DNA from 3 places in the Xanthobacter variabilis genome. Region 2 is predicted to be linked to each of the others. Evidence: predicted binding sites of a transcription regulator. Region 2 holds the regulator's gene; each other region holds the start of a gene.
The links. The regulator PhoB, encoded in region 2, activates phosphate uptake and scavenging genes when phosphate is short. The targets are predictions, from matches to a motif close to TGTCATNNANCTGTCAT.

Region 1 (5,098 bases), 1.5 Mb from region 2:
ACCGCGGGCTCCGACGAGAAATGCGACGCCTGCCTGAAGCTGGGCGCCGACGTGGCGGTGAACTACAACACCAAGGACTTCGTGCCCGAGGTGAAGAGCGCCACCGCCGGCAAGGGCGCCAACGTGATTCTCGATATCATCGGCGGCCCCTACATCCAGAAGAATTACGAGGCCGCCGCCGTCGACGGGCGCATCGTGCAGATCGCCTTCCAGAAGGGGTCCAAGGCCGAGGTAGACTTCATGCGCGTGATGCTGAAGCGCCTCACCCACACCGGCTCCACCCTGCGCTCGCGCCCGCTCTCGGAAAAGGCGGCGCTGTCCGCGGCCGTGGTGGAGAAGGTGTGGCCACTGGTGACGGCGGGAACCGTGCGCCCGGTGATGGACCAGGCCTTCCCCCTGAAGGACGCCGCAGCCGCCCACGCCCGCATGGATTCCAGCGCGCATATCGGCAAGATCGTGCTCACCGTCGGCTGAGCGTTGCCGAGGGAAGTGGGCACCGGTTCGCACGAAGGAGACGCATGCGAACGAAAGGATAGACCGCTTCAGCGTTTCCAAAAAACGTGAGAGGCGGTCAAAGCGCGGGGGGGACGAGAGGCGCCCCCGCGGTGCGCGCGACCAGGCACGGCATCCCTCGCCCCCTCTCCCACGCGGGTGAGGGCCGGCGCGTTGAAGCCCGAAATGCCGCTTTTGAGCGGATGACGGCCCTCCAGGTCCGATCAACGTTCAAGAACAGCGGTTTGCCGACGGCGCGTTCCCTCTCCCGCTTGCGAGGAAGAGGGATGGAGGGCGCAGGACCGCTTGGACCGTGACCGCCTCAGCGGTGCAAAGATTTGAGATTCGAGACTTTTGGGACTTTCGAGGCGGTGCCATTCGCCTCGCCGCCGGGGGCACTTTCCCGCCGTTTTCCCCCCAACCCTCCCCGAAAACCGGAGAGGAAGCCGCGCTACGCGCATTGAATGGCGACAGGCCTGAAGGCGCCGACGAATCTGGCCACCACGCCTCTCTCCGCTTCCCGCCCTCCCCCGCAAGCGGGAGAAGGCACACGAATTGGGGACGCGCGGCGGGGCCTTGCGGACCGAAGGGGGCCGCCTCAGCCTTCCAGTTCCTCCTTGAGGATCTCCAGCCGCAGCCATTCCTCTTCCGCCGCATCCAGCTCGGCCTGGGCCCTGGCGAGGGCGGCGGAGGTTTTCTCGAAGGTAGCCGGGTCGCGGGCGTAAAGACCGGGATCGGCCATGGTCGTGGCGAGCTTGGCGATCTGCGCGCGCAGCTTGTCCATGGTGTCAGGCAGCGTCTTCAAGGCGTGCTGCTCGTGGAAGGAGAGGCGCTTTTTCGCTTTTTCCTTCGTGGCAGCCTCCTTTGCCGCCTCCTTTGCCGCCTCCTTCGGCGCGCTCGCGGCGGTGCCGGCGGGTGCCTTCGCCTTGGCCTCCACGCCCCGCCCGCGCTGGGTGAGCATGTCCGAATAGCCGCCCGCATATTCGCGGAACAGGCCGTGGCCCTCGGCCATGATGACGCTGGTCACGGTGCGGTCCAGAAAGTCACGATCATGGCTCACCAGGATCACGGTGCCGGGATAGTCGGCCACCATTTCCTGAAGCAGATCGAGGGTTTCCAGGTCGAGGTCGTTGGTGGGCTCGTCCAGCACCAGCAGGTTGGAGGGCAAGGCCAGGGCCCGCGCCAGCATCAGCCGCCCCCGCTCGCCGCCCGAAAGCACGGAAAGCGGCGTATTGGCCTGCTCGGGCGTGAAGAGGAAGTCCTTCAGATAGCCCATGACGTGCTTGGGCGTACCGCCCACCATCACCGTGTCGGAGCCGCCGCCGGTGAGGGCGTCGCGCAGGGTCGTGGTGGGGGCGAGCGCCGAACGCTTCTGGTCGAGGGAGGCGATTTCCAGGTTGGTGCCCAGCTTCACCGTGCCCGAATCAGGCGCGATCTCGCCTGTCAGCAGCTTGATGAGCGTGGTCTTGCCCGCCCCGTTCGGCCCGACGATGCCGATGCGGTCGCCGCGCTGGATGCGGGTGGAAAACTCCTTCACCACCTCCTGCTCGCCATAGGCCTTGGAGATGGCCTTGGCCTCGATGACCAGCTTGCCGGAGGTCTCGCCCTCGCTGACCTGGAGCTTCACATTGCCCTGGGCGCGGCGCTCCTCACGCCGCTCCTTGCGCATGGAATGCAGGAGGCCCAGGCGCCGCACGTTCCGCTTGCGCCGCGCGGTGACGCCGTAGCGCAGCCAGTCCAGCTCCGCGACAATCTTGCGGTCGAGCTTGTGGCGCTCCGTCTCTTCCTGCTCCAGCACGCCGTCGCGCCAGGCCTCGAAGCCGGAAAAGCCCTGCTCCAGCCGCCGCGTCTCGCCGCGATCGAGCCAGACCGTGACGCGGGACAGGTTTTCCAGGAAACGCCGGTCATGGCTGATGAGCACGATGGCGGATTTCAGCGACCTAAGCTCGCTTTCCAGCCACTCGATGGCGGGCAGATCGAGATGGTTGGTGGGTTCGTCCAGCAGCAGCACGTCCGGCTCGGGGGCGATGACGCGCGCGAGCGCCGCCCGCCGCGCCTCCCCGCCAGAGAGATGGGCGGGGTCCTCCTGGCCGGTCAAACCCAGCTGTTCCAGGAGATATTGGGCACGGTAGGCGTCGTCGCCGGGGCCGAGGCCGGCCTCGACATAGGCAAGCGTGGTCGCATAGCCGGTGAAGTCCGGCTCCTGCGGCAGATAGCGCACGGTTGCGCCGGGCTGGAAGAAGCGCGTCCCGTCATCGGGCGCGATCAATCCCGCCGCCACCTTGAGCAGCGTCGACTTGCCCGAGCCGTTGCGGCCGACCAAGCAGACTCGATCACCGGCGGAGACGGACAAGTCCGCCCCGTCGAGGAGAGGGGTGGCGCCGAAGCGCAGATGGATGTCTTGGAGCAGGATCAGCGGTGGGGCCATGACGCCCGATTTAAGCCACCGGCGGCGGAACGCAAAGGGGATGCGCTCCGCCTGCGCCCGAGAGGGCCCGGTGCCGTCCGAGCGACGCCGCTTCCGGCACCGCGCACACGACATCGCCCGGGGCCCGCCCGCAGGCGCGTGCCTTCGGCCTTAACCGCGGTCCGTCCGCCGCCGCAGAGCAAGGCCCCACGTCGGTGACATCACCGGTTGATCATCAATGGATTGTGGACGATTCGCCGAGGCGATTCATTTCGTCCTTGAGGACAAGCTTTCTGCGCTTGAGTTCCGCAACCCGGACCGAGTCCTTGGCGGGGGAGGCAAGCTCGCGGGCGATCTCCTGATCGAGAGCCGCGTGGCGACGCTTCAACTCCTGAAGGTGCGACTGGATGGACATACTGAGCCACTCCCTGTCTGCATCACGCTTTTGAGTGTGTCATGGAGCTGACGTGAAGTCGACCACCTTTCTTGCTCTTTGCCTCGGAAGATGTCTTGCAGTGCGAAAAGCCCATGCCATAGTCGTTTGGCGCGCTCGCGGCGCGCGGCGGGCACCGGGTGCGGGACCCGTTCTGTCGAAGATGTGATCGAGGGCATGGCGGCGCTCCGCCGCCATGTGGGGAACGTCCTTTCGGGGGCGCGGCGGGGGAAGCCCCGGCCGGCGCGGCGGGCAATCGCCGCCAATGGGCACCGACCCGTCCTTTGGGGGATGCGGATCGGCCGCCCTGCCTGACGGCATCACCCTTTCGGGGGTGTCGCCCGCGGGTGACCGGGCCGGGCGCGGGTTGCGACGGATGGGTGCATGACCATTGACGAGGAACGGGATCTGAAGATCCTTCTGGAGCGTCTGAGGCAGGAGCATCGGGATCTCGATGTCGCCATAGAAGCCCTGACCGTGGTTTCGGGCTCCGACGTGCTCCAGGTGCAGCGGCTGAAGAAGCGCAAGCTCCAGCTCAAGGACCGCATCACCCATATCGAGGATCAGCTCTTCCCCGACATCATCGCCTGAGGCGAAGGCCGGACGCCGCCAGGGCGGCGTCCGCTCGCGCGCAGACGCGGGGGCTCGCCCGCCGGCTCAGAGCTGGCCGAGCAGGGCAGTGGCGCCGGAAACGTCGGCCTTGCCGGGCGAATCCTCGACATTGAGCACCTTCACCACGCCGTCTTCCACCACCATGGAATAGCGCTGGGACCGAACGCCGAGGCCGGCGGCCGAACCATCGAAGGTGAGACCCAGGGCCTTGGAGAAGCTCGCGTCGGCATCCGCCAGGAACAGGATCTTGCCGGCGGCGCCGGAGGCATTCTCCCAAGCCCCCATGACGAACGGATCATTCACCGCCACCACGGCGATGGTGTCGATGCCCTTGGCCTTGATGGCATCGGCATTGGCCACGAAGCCCGGAAGATGGTTGCGGTGGCAGGTGGGCGTGAAGGCGCCCGGCACCGCGAACAGCACCACCCGCTTGCCCTTGAACACCTCGTCCGTGCTCTTCTGCACCGGACCATCGGCGGTCATCACACGGAAGGTGGCGGAGGGCAGGCTTTCGCCAACCGAGATGGACATGGCACTCTCCACGAGAAAACGGCCGGGAACGGCCGCTCGCGGACAATACGTAGTTTTCCGGAGGAGGAAAGGGCCCCGATTACGGCTGCGCCACCGCCTGGGTGGTGATGGAACGCGGCGTGTCGGACAGCGTGAAGGTGAGCCGGGCCGCGCGGGGATCCGCTCCGGCTGGCACGCCTTCCAGCGGCAGGGTGAAGCGGGCCAGGCCATCGGGCAGGGCCGTCTTTTGCGGCAGCGGCAGGGCCCAATGGGCATCGGGGCCTTCCACGAACAGGTCGGCCATCGGCGTGCCCACCCGCGCTTCCACCACCAGCTGGGGCGGCGTCGCACCCTCATCCAATCGCACGGAGAGGATGGAGGGGGCGCCCGGCGCCCCCAGTTCCGCCGGCTCGGGCACCTTGGCGCGGGCGCTGGCGATGCGCTTCGCCACCGCCGGGTCGGGCGTCGTCTCCAGCTCCAGGGCAAGGCGGGCATTGGCCGGCATGCACAGCTTCTCACACACGGCGAAGTCCATCACCATGTCGAGCCGCGCCGGCTGCGCCGGGTCCTTCAGCGTCACCGTGAGCGGAAACAGAACGCTCGATTTGTAGCCGATGGAAAAGCCATCGCTGCCATCGGAAAAG
Region 2 (5,098 bases):
CCGGCCTGCTGCTCGCCATCGCCCGCGCGGCCGGCGAGACGGCGCCGCTGCTGTTCACCTCGCTCGGCAACAATGCCTGGTCGCTGGACCTCAACAGCCCCATGGCGAGCCTGCCGGTCGCGATCTATCAATATGCCGGCAGCCCCTTCGATGATTGGGTGGCTCTCGCCTGGGCGGGTGCGCTCATCATCACCGTGGGCGTGCTGGTGCTGAACGTCGTCTCGCGCCTCGTGCTGTCGCGCGGCCATTGAACGAACACGGGCGCGTCACCTGCGCGATGCGCCCCGCTCTTCCGCCCGGCGCCCTTGGTGCCGGGCCGCACAGGACCCAAGCCCGGCTGCCCCCGGGCGACCCAAATCTAGTGAGGCTCAGATGACGTCTGCGGTCGATCCGTCCATCAGCATCGCCACCTCGGTCGCGGCCCGGCCCGATGCGCCGCCCGCGCCGGTGAAATTGAAGGTGGAAGGTCTTCAGTTCTACTATGGCCAGAGCCATGCGCTGAAGAACATCAACTTCGAAATTCCCGAAAAGCGCGTCACCGCCATGATCGGGCCTTCCGGTTGCGGCAAGTCCACGCTGCTGCGCGTGTTCAACCGGATGTATGACCTTTATCCGGGCCAGCGCGCGGAAGGCCAGGTGCTGTTCGACGGCGTGAACATCGTCGGCAAGGAGCTGGATTCCACGGTGGTGCGCAGCCGCATCGGCATGGTGTTCCAGAAGCCCACGCCCTTCCCCATGTCCATCTATGACAACATCGCCTTCGGCGTGCGCCTGCATGAGAGGCTGAACAAGTCGCAGATGGACGAGCGTGTGGAATGGTGCCTGCGTAAGGCGGCCATCTGGGACGAGACGAAGGATCGCCTCAACACCTCCGCGCTCGGCATGTCCGGCGGCCAGCAGCAGCGCCTGTGCATCGCCCGCACCATCGCGGTGCGGCCCGAGGTGATCCTGCTGGACGAGCCCACCTCGGCGCTGGACCCCATTTCCACCTCGAAGATCGAGGACCTCATCGACGAGCTGAAGCGCGACTTCACCATCGTCATCGTGACCCACAACATGCAGCAGGCCGCGCGCTGCGCCGACATCACCGCCTTCTTCTATCTGGGCGAGCTGATCGAGGTGGCGCCTTCGGACGTGATCTTCACGAACCCGAAGGAAATCAAGACGCGTGACTACATCACCGGCCGCTTCGGCTGAGGCCAGGGGAATGGTACAGATGCCCGATCATACCGTCACCTCGTTCGACGTCGAACTCAAGGACATCGGCCGCAAGGTCGTGGAGATGGGAGGCCAGGCGGAGCGCCTGGTCGCCGACGCCGTCACCGCCCTCATCAAGCGCGACATCAGCGTCGCCCAGAAGGTGGTCTCCCTCGACGCCGGCATCGACCAGGTGCAGCGCGACATCGAGGACAAGGCGGTGCTCGTCATCGCCAAGCGCCAGCCGGTGGCCAGCGACCTGCGCGAGATCGTCGCCGCAATCCGCATCGCCAACGACCTGGAGCGCATCGGCGACCTGGCCAAGAACGTGGGCAAGCGCGTCATCGCCATCGAGGGGGAATATCACCCCCAGAAGCTGGTGCGTGGCGTGGAGCACATGTCTGACCTGGTGCTGGAGCAGCTCAAGGAGGTGCTGGACGCCTATGCGGGCCGCAACGAGAGCAAGGCGCTCGACGTGTGGGGCCGCGACGACGCCATCGACACCATGTACACGTCGCTGTTCCGCGAGCTTCTGACGTACATGATGGAAGATCCGCGCAACATCTCCGTGTGCACGCATCTCCTGTTCTGCGCGAAGAATATCGAGCGCATGGGTGACCATGCGACCAATATCGCCGAGGTCGTCTACTACATGGTGACCGGTCAGGTGTTGCCGGAGAGCCGCCCGAAGGCGGACGCCTCCAGCGACACCACCGTGGCCTTTCCTGGCCGCACGGCGTGAGTTTGAGCTCGGCGGCGGGGCCCTGGCTCCGCCGTCGGTCCGGTGTCGCGGGAATGGCGCCCGGCGACCGAATGTTCGACATGGGTGAGAGACTGTGCCGGCGCGTATTCTGATCGTCGAGGATGAGGAGCCGCTCACCCTTCTGCTCCGGTATAATCTGGAGTCGGAGGGCTATGCGGTCGAAAATGTCGGCCGCGGCGATGATGCCGAAACGCGGCTGCGCGAAAGCGTGCCCGATCTCGTCATCCTGGATTGGATGCTGCCGGGCCTGTCTGGCATCGAGCTCTGCCGCCGGCTGCGGACCCGGCCGGAGACGGAGCGTCTGCCGGTCATCATGCTCACCGCCCGTGGCGAGGAAACCGAGCGCGTGCGTGGCCTCGCCACCGGCGCGGACGATTATGTGGTGAAGCCCTTCTCCGTTCCGGAGCTGCTGGCCCGGGTGCGCGCGCTGCTGCGGCGGGCGAAGCCGGAACATGTGGCGACGCTGCTGCGTGCCGGCGACATCGAGCTCGATCGGGAAACCCATCGTGTCCACCGCGCCGGGCGGGAAGTGCATCTGGGCCCCACCGAGTTCCGGCTGCTGGAATTTCTCATGCAGAGCCCCGGCCGGGTGTTCTCGCGTGAGCAGCTTCTGGACGGCGTGTGGGGACAGGATGTCTATATCGACGAGCGGACCGTCGATGTGCATGTGGGGCGGCTGCGCAAGGCGATCAATCGCGGGCGCCAATCCGACCCCATCCGAACCGTGCGCGGAGCTGGCTACTCGTTCAACGAGATGTTTGCCCGCGCCCACTGAGCGCTGCGACACGTCTTCCCTGCTTTGGCAGGGGACGGCGTCAGAGGTGTTTCGCGCGACGAAACGTGCGCGCCGCGCGAGGGTGCGCTTTAAATCATTGATTTAGAGCTGTGTCGCAAGTCCGAGAAACGCTCGGGAGTGTATTCCGCCCGCGAGACTGTATCCGGCGCGTCGAAAGACCAAAATGCGCAAAAGTCCGGAGATGTTGCCGGCTGCGCTGGCGCTTTGATGTGAATGCCGGCGCCTCATGCGGCAACAAACACTGCGCTTTTCACTGGCCGTCAAAAGTGGTGCTGGTGGCCGGCCGCCTCGGCAGGCGCCGCGCTTTGCTGGATTTAGGCCCGGCGAAGTCCGGACGCAGCCAAGCCTTCAAGATCCCGAAACCAGCGGCGCCCGCCCGAAGGGCAGGCGCCGTATGGGAGGCTCACAGATAGGCAAGCCGGCGATCGCGCCGACGATCCTGCACCGGCTGGTAGGCGATGCGGGCGTGATGGGTGCAATAGGGCATGCCCGGATTGCTCTTGGCACCGCAGAAATAGAAGCTGTCGGTGCCTGGCTCTCCCACCGGCCAGCGGCAGGTGCTCTCGGTCAGGTTCATGATGGTGCAGCGCTGGCCCATGGGGACGACGTTGCTGTTGGTTTCAGGCGCCGGCGCGGGGGCGGGTGCCTCCTCCGGCATGTCGTCGATATCTGCCGCAAGGGCCGTGTTGCCCTGGGTGATCGGGCGCTGGGGCCGGGGCTGCTCGCGCTGGCCCTCGGGCCGCGCCGCCGGGCGCTGCGGGCGCACCGCCGGCGTCGCCGTCTTGGCGCGGCCGGACAGGCCGAGGCGATGCACCTTGCCGATCACGGCATTGCGCGTGATGTCACCCAGCTCATTGGCAATCTGGCTCGCGGAGAGGCCTTCGCTCCAGAGCTTCTTCAAGAGTTCGACGCGCTCGTCATTCCAGCTCATCGCTCTTCTCCATCTGCCGCATCTTCTCGGCGCCGGATATGCGGCACCGTATTTCCGCCGTGGCGGCAGCACCGCCATGCTGCCAGAGACGACTCGGACTCCCTCCTCGGCCCCACATGCGCTCCGCATGCAGAAGGTTAACAACCTATGGGTCCCAGGAAGCTCAGTCGCACGAGATCTCGTAGGCGACGGTCAGCACGCTACAATATGCCCTGCGCGAGCGACAGAGTCGGTTAACGTTCTGACGCCGTTTTCCCCAGTTCCTTGGCGTCCGCCCGCCGCTGCGCGCCGTGAGCGCCTGCCCGGCGGAAGATGCGTGGAGAAATGTTGACCTCGCGCGCGCGATCATTAGTATTCACGGGTGTCGGGCCGCTCCCCCGCTGGGGCGGCCCTTTTTAATTCTCGCTTGTCCGGGGCCTGCGCCGCGAAGGCGATGGCGGTTCTTCTGGTCCGTCATTGCGGCGCTTCCACGGCTCAAGCGCGCGTTCGCTCCATCTTCCGGAGCATTCACCGGCTGATCTCCCGCGCGAAAAGTGCATTCGCGTTGGATTTTGGCTCACAACCAGCAACGGAGACGTCGTCTTTGGCCGGTAATGTTGCCGGATCAAGGCTCGTTCTCAGGAGGATCACGTGATCACCGCCGTTCTGCCGACCTATGCGCGCATCGACCTCGATTTCGAACGGGGAGAGGGCTGCTGGCTCGTCACGACGGACGGGCGACGTTTTCTCGATTTTACCGCCGGCATCGCGGTGAACGTGCTGGGCCACGCCCATCCCTATCTGGTCGAGGCATTGGCCGGGCAGGCGAAGAAGCTCTGGCACACCTCGAACCTGTTCCGCATTCCCGGCGGCGAGAAGCTGGCTTCGCGCCTTTCCGCCGCGACCTTCGCGGACACCATGTTCTTCACCAATTCGGGTGCGGAAGCGCTGGAGTGCGCCATTAAGATGGCGCGCAAATACCAGTTCGCGAACGGCGATCCGGAGAAGAACCGGATCATCACCTTCCAGGGCGCGTTCCATGGCCGCACCCTGGCGACCATCGCCGCGGGCGGCAACGCCAAGTATCTGGAAGGTTTCGAGCCGGCTCTGCCGGGCTTCGATCAGGTGCCGTTCGGGGACCTCGATGCCGTGCGCGCGGCCGTGACCCCCTATACCGGTGCCGTGCTGCTGGAACCGGTGCAGGGCGAGGGCGGCGTGCGCGTTCCGCCCGAAGGCTTCCTGAAGGGCCTGCGCGCCTTGTGCGATGAAAAGGGCCTGCTGCTGGTCCTCGATGAGGTGCAGTGCGGCGTGGGCCGCACCGGCAAGCTCTTCGCCCATGAGTGGGAAGGCATCACGCCGGACATCATGGCGGTGGCGAAGGGCATCGGCGGCGGCTTCCCCATGGGTGCGTGCCTGGCCACCGAGGCGGCCG
Region 3 (5,098 bases), 150 kb from region 2:
GGAGCCTGCTGCAGATGAGCGGCGTCGGCGATCTCAGCGGCCAGCCGGAACGCTTCTCCCTTTCCGTGCATGATCCGCGGATCGAGGAACCGGCGGACACGTCGGGTCGTTCCCTGCTTTCCGCGCGTCTTCTGGAATTCCACGTGCGCCGCGTGCCGGCGGCCTCCGGGCCGGACGGGTTGGAATATGCAGCCGGCATCACCGGCGGGGAGAGCGCCATTTTGTCGGAGGCGGGCAGCCCTGGCCCGGTGGATGTATCCCTGCAAGGCCTCGTGTCGGCAGCGGCGGACCTGCGGCCCATGCCGGTGGCGCAGCGCCTGAGGGCGTGGGCTGCGGCCGGCGGCGTGGCGCGGCTCGACCGTTTCGCCATCACCACCCCGCAGGTGGTGGCCTCCGCGAAGGGGGCGTTGTCGCTGGATCCCGTGGGGCGGCTTAATGGCAATCTGGATCTCGGCTTTGCCGGGCTCAATGACCTGATGAAGCAGCTCGACCAGGCCGGAGTGGTGCCGCCGGAGCTCTCGCCCGTGGTGGGGGCCCTCGCCATGGTCGGCAAGCCTGCCGAGGTGGAGGGGCGCAAGGGTGTCACCTTCGCGGTAACCTTCAAGTCCGGCAGCCTCAGGCTTGGGGGCTTCCCGGTGGGCAACCTGCCGCCGGCCTTCTGAGGCAGGGCGGAGTCCGATTGGCAGTCTTCGTCTCGGCTTGAGCGCGGGGACCGGTGGGGACCGGTCGCGTTTCTGTGCCTGTGTGCTGCACGCGGCGTGTTACGGGGCTGGCCGGACGGCTAGAAGACGCGCTCGCCCCTCACCAGCACCTGCCGGACCACAGGCGTGCCCTCCACCATGTGAAAGCGCGTGATGTCGGCGCGCAGACCGGGGGCGAGGCGGCCGCGATCGGCAAGGCCGGCCATGCGCGCCGGCGCGGATGTCACCAGTGCCAGCGCATCCCACAGCGGCAGACCCTGCCGGAAGTGAAGCGCGGTCGCCGCCTGCAGCAGGCTGGCGGGCACGTAATCGGAGGCCAGCGCGTCAAGCAGGCCCTCGGCCACCAGATCCTTCATGGCCACTCCGTTGGAGTGGGAGCCGCCGCGCACCACGTTGGGCGCGCCGCCAATGGTGGTGAGGCCGGCGGCGTGGGCGGAGCGCGCCGCCACCACGGTGGTGGGAAACTCGCTGATGGTGCAGCCCGCGTCCCGCGCCAGCTCCACATGCTCCGGCGTTGTGTCATCATGGCTGGCGCGGATGATGGAGGTGCCACGCAGCAGGTCCGAGAGCGGGCCGAAATTGAGCCCCACCGAGGCGCGGCCGCGGGCAGCGCGGGTTTCGATCTCCGCCTCCGCCTCGGCGGCGGTCTTGCCGATGCCCAAAAGGAAGCCGCGCAGGCTCTCCACATTGCGCCACTGCCGCGCACCGGGCGTGTGATCCATGAGGGAGGCAAGGGCCACTTTCGGCCGTTCCAGGGCCGGCGTGGCCAGGCTCATCAGGTCCGGATCCGTCATCTCGCAGCGCAGATGAATGCGATGATCGGCGCGGAACAGGTCCGCCCCGTCCTCCACCGCGTCGAGCATGACGGTGAACAGCTCGCGCCGCTCCATCTTGGCCTGGTCGAAGCCGCCGGCGCAGATGGCGTCGAACACGGTGGTGATGCCGCTGGCCACCACCTGCCCGTCATGGGCCAGGGCGGCGGCCCGCGCGTCGGGCCAGAACACCTTGGGGCGCGGGACGAAGTGGCTTTCCAGCGCGTCCGTATGCAGGTCGATGAGGCCGGGGCAGATGAAGTCGCCCGCGCAGTCCACCGCCGCAGCCATGTGGCTGCGGCCTTCCTCGACAGCGCTGATGAAGCCGTCGCGCACCACCAGCGTACCCTCGACGACGCGGTCGTCCAGGACAAGGCGGGCATGGGTGAGGACGGATTCCATCACGACTCCGGATGCGTGCTGTCGGGGCAGGGGATATCCCGCCCTGACAGAAATGGGTGACAGCGCCGTGACGCCGAGGGCCTCTCTTGGCGCATTTCAGCGCTTTATGAAATGGGGCAGGGGCTCCCGTTCGTGGCGCGGGCGCGCCTTCCTCACACGGAATGGCGCGCCCGAAAACACCCTAGTTGCTGGCGGCCGCCGGTGTCGTGGCCGGCTTGGGCGCGATGACCTGGTAGAGCTGGAAGCGCTCACCCTCATAGACCATCTTCAGCCGGTCGGGATCGGGATTGGGCGCGCCGCGCTCGGTGAACAGCAGGTAGACATAATCGAAATGCTGGGGCCACAGGTCCCAGTAGCGGGGGCCGTCGGGGGTGGATTCCTCCTCGGTCAGCAGCAGCTGTTCCACCAAAGGCGGGGTGCCGTCCTCGGTGTCCACATGGTCGCGATAGGGGGTGTGCACGCGCAGGATCTGCTTGCCCTTCACCGCGAAGGCGGTGGTGACGAGGCTTGAGCGCTCGATAATGGCGAGACAGGCGGCATGCACCAGGCCAAGGTCACGCGGGTCGTTGCCGCCCTGCGCGTCCGCATAGGCCACCAGCACCCGCGAGCCGGGGTGGATGAGGCTGATGGACTTGTCGAAATTCGTCGTCCACTGGGTGAGGCGGTTCCACACCATCTGCACCTCGCCCACGCGTACGGCCAGCAGCACGATGAGCACCACCATGAAACCGCGCTGGGCCAGACGGTGGCGCAGATCCACCTGGATGGTGGCCAGCACCATGAAGGCGATGGCGATGGGCAGGCGCTGGTCCGCGAGATAGGAAGCGAACACCACGCGCGGCATGGCGAGATAGACCGCGCCCGACACCACCAGCAGCGGCACCAGCAGCGGGCTGGTGCGCAGCAGCCGGTGCTGAATGGCCCAGGCCGCCGCCAGCACCACCACCGCGGTGAGCACGAAGGCGACGATGTCGTAATAGACGTTGATGACAAACTCGACGCCCTGGAGCTTGCCCTGGGGCTCCCAGATATTCTGGGTCGACAGGCCCCAGGTGGGGCTGGCGATGAGCATGGGCACCATCACCAGGAACGGCAGGCCCGAGGCGACGAAATCCACCAGACGCGGCACCAGCGGCGTGTTGCGCCGCGTGAACAGGCGCCCCAGCTCGAACGAGAGAATGCCGATGCCGTAAACGCCGGCGGCGAACAGGTGGCAGAAGAACAGGGCCACAACGAACGCCGTGGACACCGCGTAGCGCGCCGGCCAGGGCCTGTCGCGCAGCAGGCTCCAGAAGGCGAGGGCGAACAGCGCAAGCCCGATGCCGAAATAATAGTTCATCACGCCAACGAGGAAGATGGCGTTGTAGAGCAGCGGGAAGGCGAGCAGGGGAATGGCCGACCAGCTGCCGAACAGGGCCCGGTGCAAGGTCAGCGTGCCGCCCGTGATGAGGGCGAAGCACATGAGCGTGTAGATCTCGCCCGCCAGATAGATGTTCGTGAACCGGTCGATGATGGGAACGACCATGTCCATCATCAGGTTCGGCAGGATGGACCAATCCAGGAAATAGAAGCGGGCCAAATCCTTGTCGTGGGGCAGCGCGGCGATGATGTGCATGCGCGCCAGGTGGTTTACATAGTCCGACAGGGGTGGAATGGGGTGCGTGAGGATCGGGATGGCGGCGATCGCCAGGCACACCACGAACAGCACCGCGATGAGGCCGCGCGACAGGTCATGGGGGCGCCGGGGCGGCAGGCGCAGGCCGGCGGAAGGTGCCTTCGGGGTCGGAGACTGGGTCTGGGCGGACATGGAGGGGTTCTGCCTGAGGATGCCCGCCCTGAAGCGTGCATGCTTGGGTTGAATGCGTGAGCGGCGATGGTCTCGAACAGCGGCGGTCTCGGCACCCGGTGGACACGCCGTGCGGCGTGCTCTTCGCACCTCGATTGTGGTGCGCCGGAGGCTCCTTATCATCACGTTTTCGCGAGCGGTGGAATGACCCTCCCGTCACCTGTCAACAGCGGCACGCGCCCTTCCCCGGCGGCGACGAACGGGCTATGAGGGCGCCGTTCCAGGGACCGGCGCCGGCACCCGCCCGCAGGTCCCTCAAAAGCCCCTCGGGCTGACCCGCTTGAGCGAGATCTCCATGACCGAGACCGTCCTGTCCCCCATCGCGGAAGCGCAGCTCCAGGCTGAAGTCCTGGCCAAGGCGCTGCCTCACATGCAGCGCTATGACGACACCATCATCGTGGTGAAGTACGGCGGCCACGCCATGGGCGACGAGGAAGTGGCCCGCCACTTCGCGCGCGACATCGTGCTTCTGGAGCAGGCCGGGGTGAACCCGGTCGTGGTGCACGGCGGCGGCCCGCAGATCGGCGCCATGCTGACGAAGCTCGGCATCAAGTCCGAGTTCGCGGCCGGCCTGCGCGTGACCGACAAGGCCACCGTCGAGATCGTGGAGATGGTGCTTGCGGGCTCCATCAACAAGCAGATCGTGGGCTTCATCAATGAGGCCGGCGGCAAGGCCATCGGCCTGTGCGGCAAGGATGGCAACATGGTGCGCGCCCGCAAGGCCAGCCGCACCGTGGTCGATCCCGGGAGCAAGATCGAGCAGGTGGTGGACCTCGGCTTCGTGGGCGAGCCCGACACCGTGGACACCATGGTGCTGGACCAGATCCTCGGCCGCGACCTGGTGCCGGTGCTGGCGCCGGTGGCGGCGGCCGTGGATGGCGGCACCTATAATGTGAATGCCGACACCTTCGCCGGCGCCATTGCCGGCGCGCTCGGCGCCAAGCGCCTGCTGATGCTGACCGACGTGCCCGGCGTGTTGGACAAGAACAAGCAGCTCATCCCCAAGCTCACCATCGCCGAGGCGCACGCGCTGATCGCCGACGGCACCATTTCCGGCGGCATGATCCCCAAGGTGGAAACCTGCATCTATGCCCTGGAAAAGGGCGTGGAAGGCGTGGTCATCCTCGACGGCAAGGTGCCCCACGCGGTGCTGGTGGAGCTTCTCACCGACCACGGCGCCGGCACCCTCATCACCCGCTGACGACAAAGGCCCGGAAGCGGTGTTTCCGGGCCTTTCATGTTTCGCGCGCGAACTCCACTGCGGAAGCCTGCCGCGCCGAAGCGCCGCCGGCGCCGCGCCTCACCGGCTCGGCAGGGTGCTGGCGCCGGGGCCGAGG

Region 1: the regulator PhoB is predicted to act here: its motif matches at 3,352-3,368, upstream of V5F26_RS08740 (YdcH family protein).
Region 3: the regulator PhoB is predicted to act here: its motif matches at 1,972-1,988, upstream of V5F26_RS01510 (alpha-D-ribose 1-methylphosphonate 5-triphosphate diphosphatase).

What each region holds. Positions count from the first base shown of each region.
Region 1 is NZ_CM195533.1:2,002,891-2,007,988, reverse strand. It holds gene V5F26_RS08750 (NAD(P)H-quinone oxidoreductase) at 1-474, shown strand, start outside; gene V5F26_RS08745 (ABC-F family ATP-binding cassette domain-containing protein) at 1,091-2,920, opposite strand; gene V5F26_RS08740 (YdcH family protein) at 3,135-3,314, opposite strand; gene V5F26_RS08735 (YdcH family protein) at 3,717-3,923, shown strand; gene V5F26_RS08730 (peroxiredoxin) at 3,990-4,475, opposite strand; gene V5F26_RS08725 (protein-disulfide reductase DsbD domain-containing protein) at 4,555-5,098, opposite strand, start outside.
Region 2 is NZ_CM195533.1:497,968-503,065, reverse strand. It holds gene pstA (phosphate ABC transporter permease PstA) at 1-251, shown strand, start outside; gene pstB (phosphate ABC transporter ATP-binding protein PstB) at 373-1,197, shown strand; gene phoU (phosphate signaling complex protein PhoU) at 1,217-1,939, shown strand; gene phoB (phosphate regulon transcriptional regulator PhoB) at 2,034-2,735, shown strand; gene V5F26_RS02215 (GcrA family cell cycle regulator) at 3,160-3,687, opposite strand; gene V5F26_RS02210 (aspartate aminotransferase family protein) at 4,318-5,098, shown strand, end outside.
Region 3 is NZ_CM195533.1:343,696-348,793, reverse strand. It holds gene V5F26_RS01515 (DUF2125 domain-containing protein) at 1-662, shown strand, start outside; gene V5F26_RS01510 (alpha-D-ribose 1-methylphosphonate 5-triphosphate diphosphatase) at 782-1,915, opposite strand; gene V5F26_RS01505 (hypothetical protein) at 2,097-3,722, opposite strand; gene argB (acetylglutamate kinase) at 4,057-4,962, shown strand; gene V5F26_RS01495 (GNAT family N-acetyltransferase) at 5,062-5,098, opposite strand, start outside.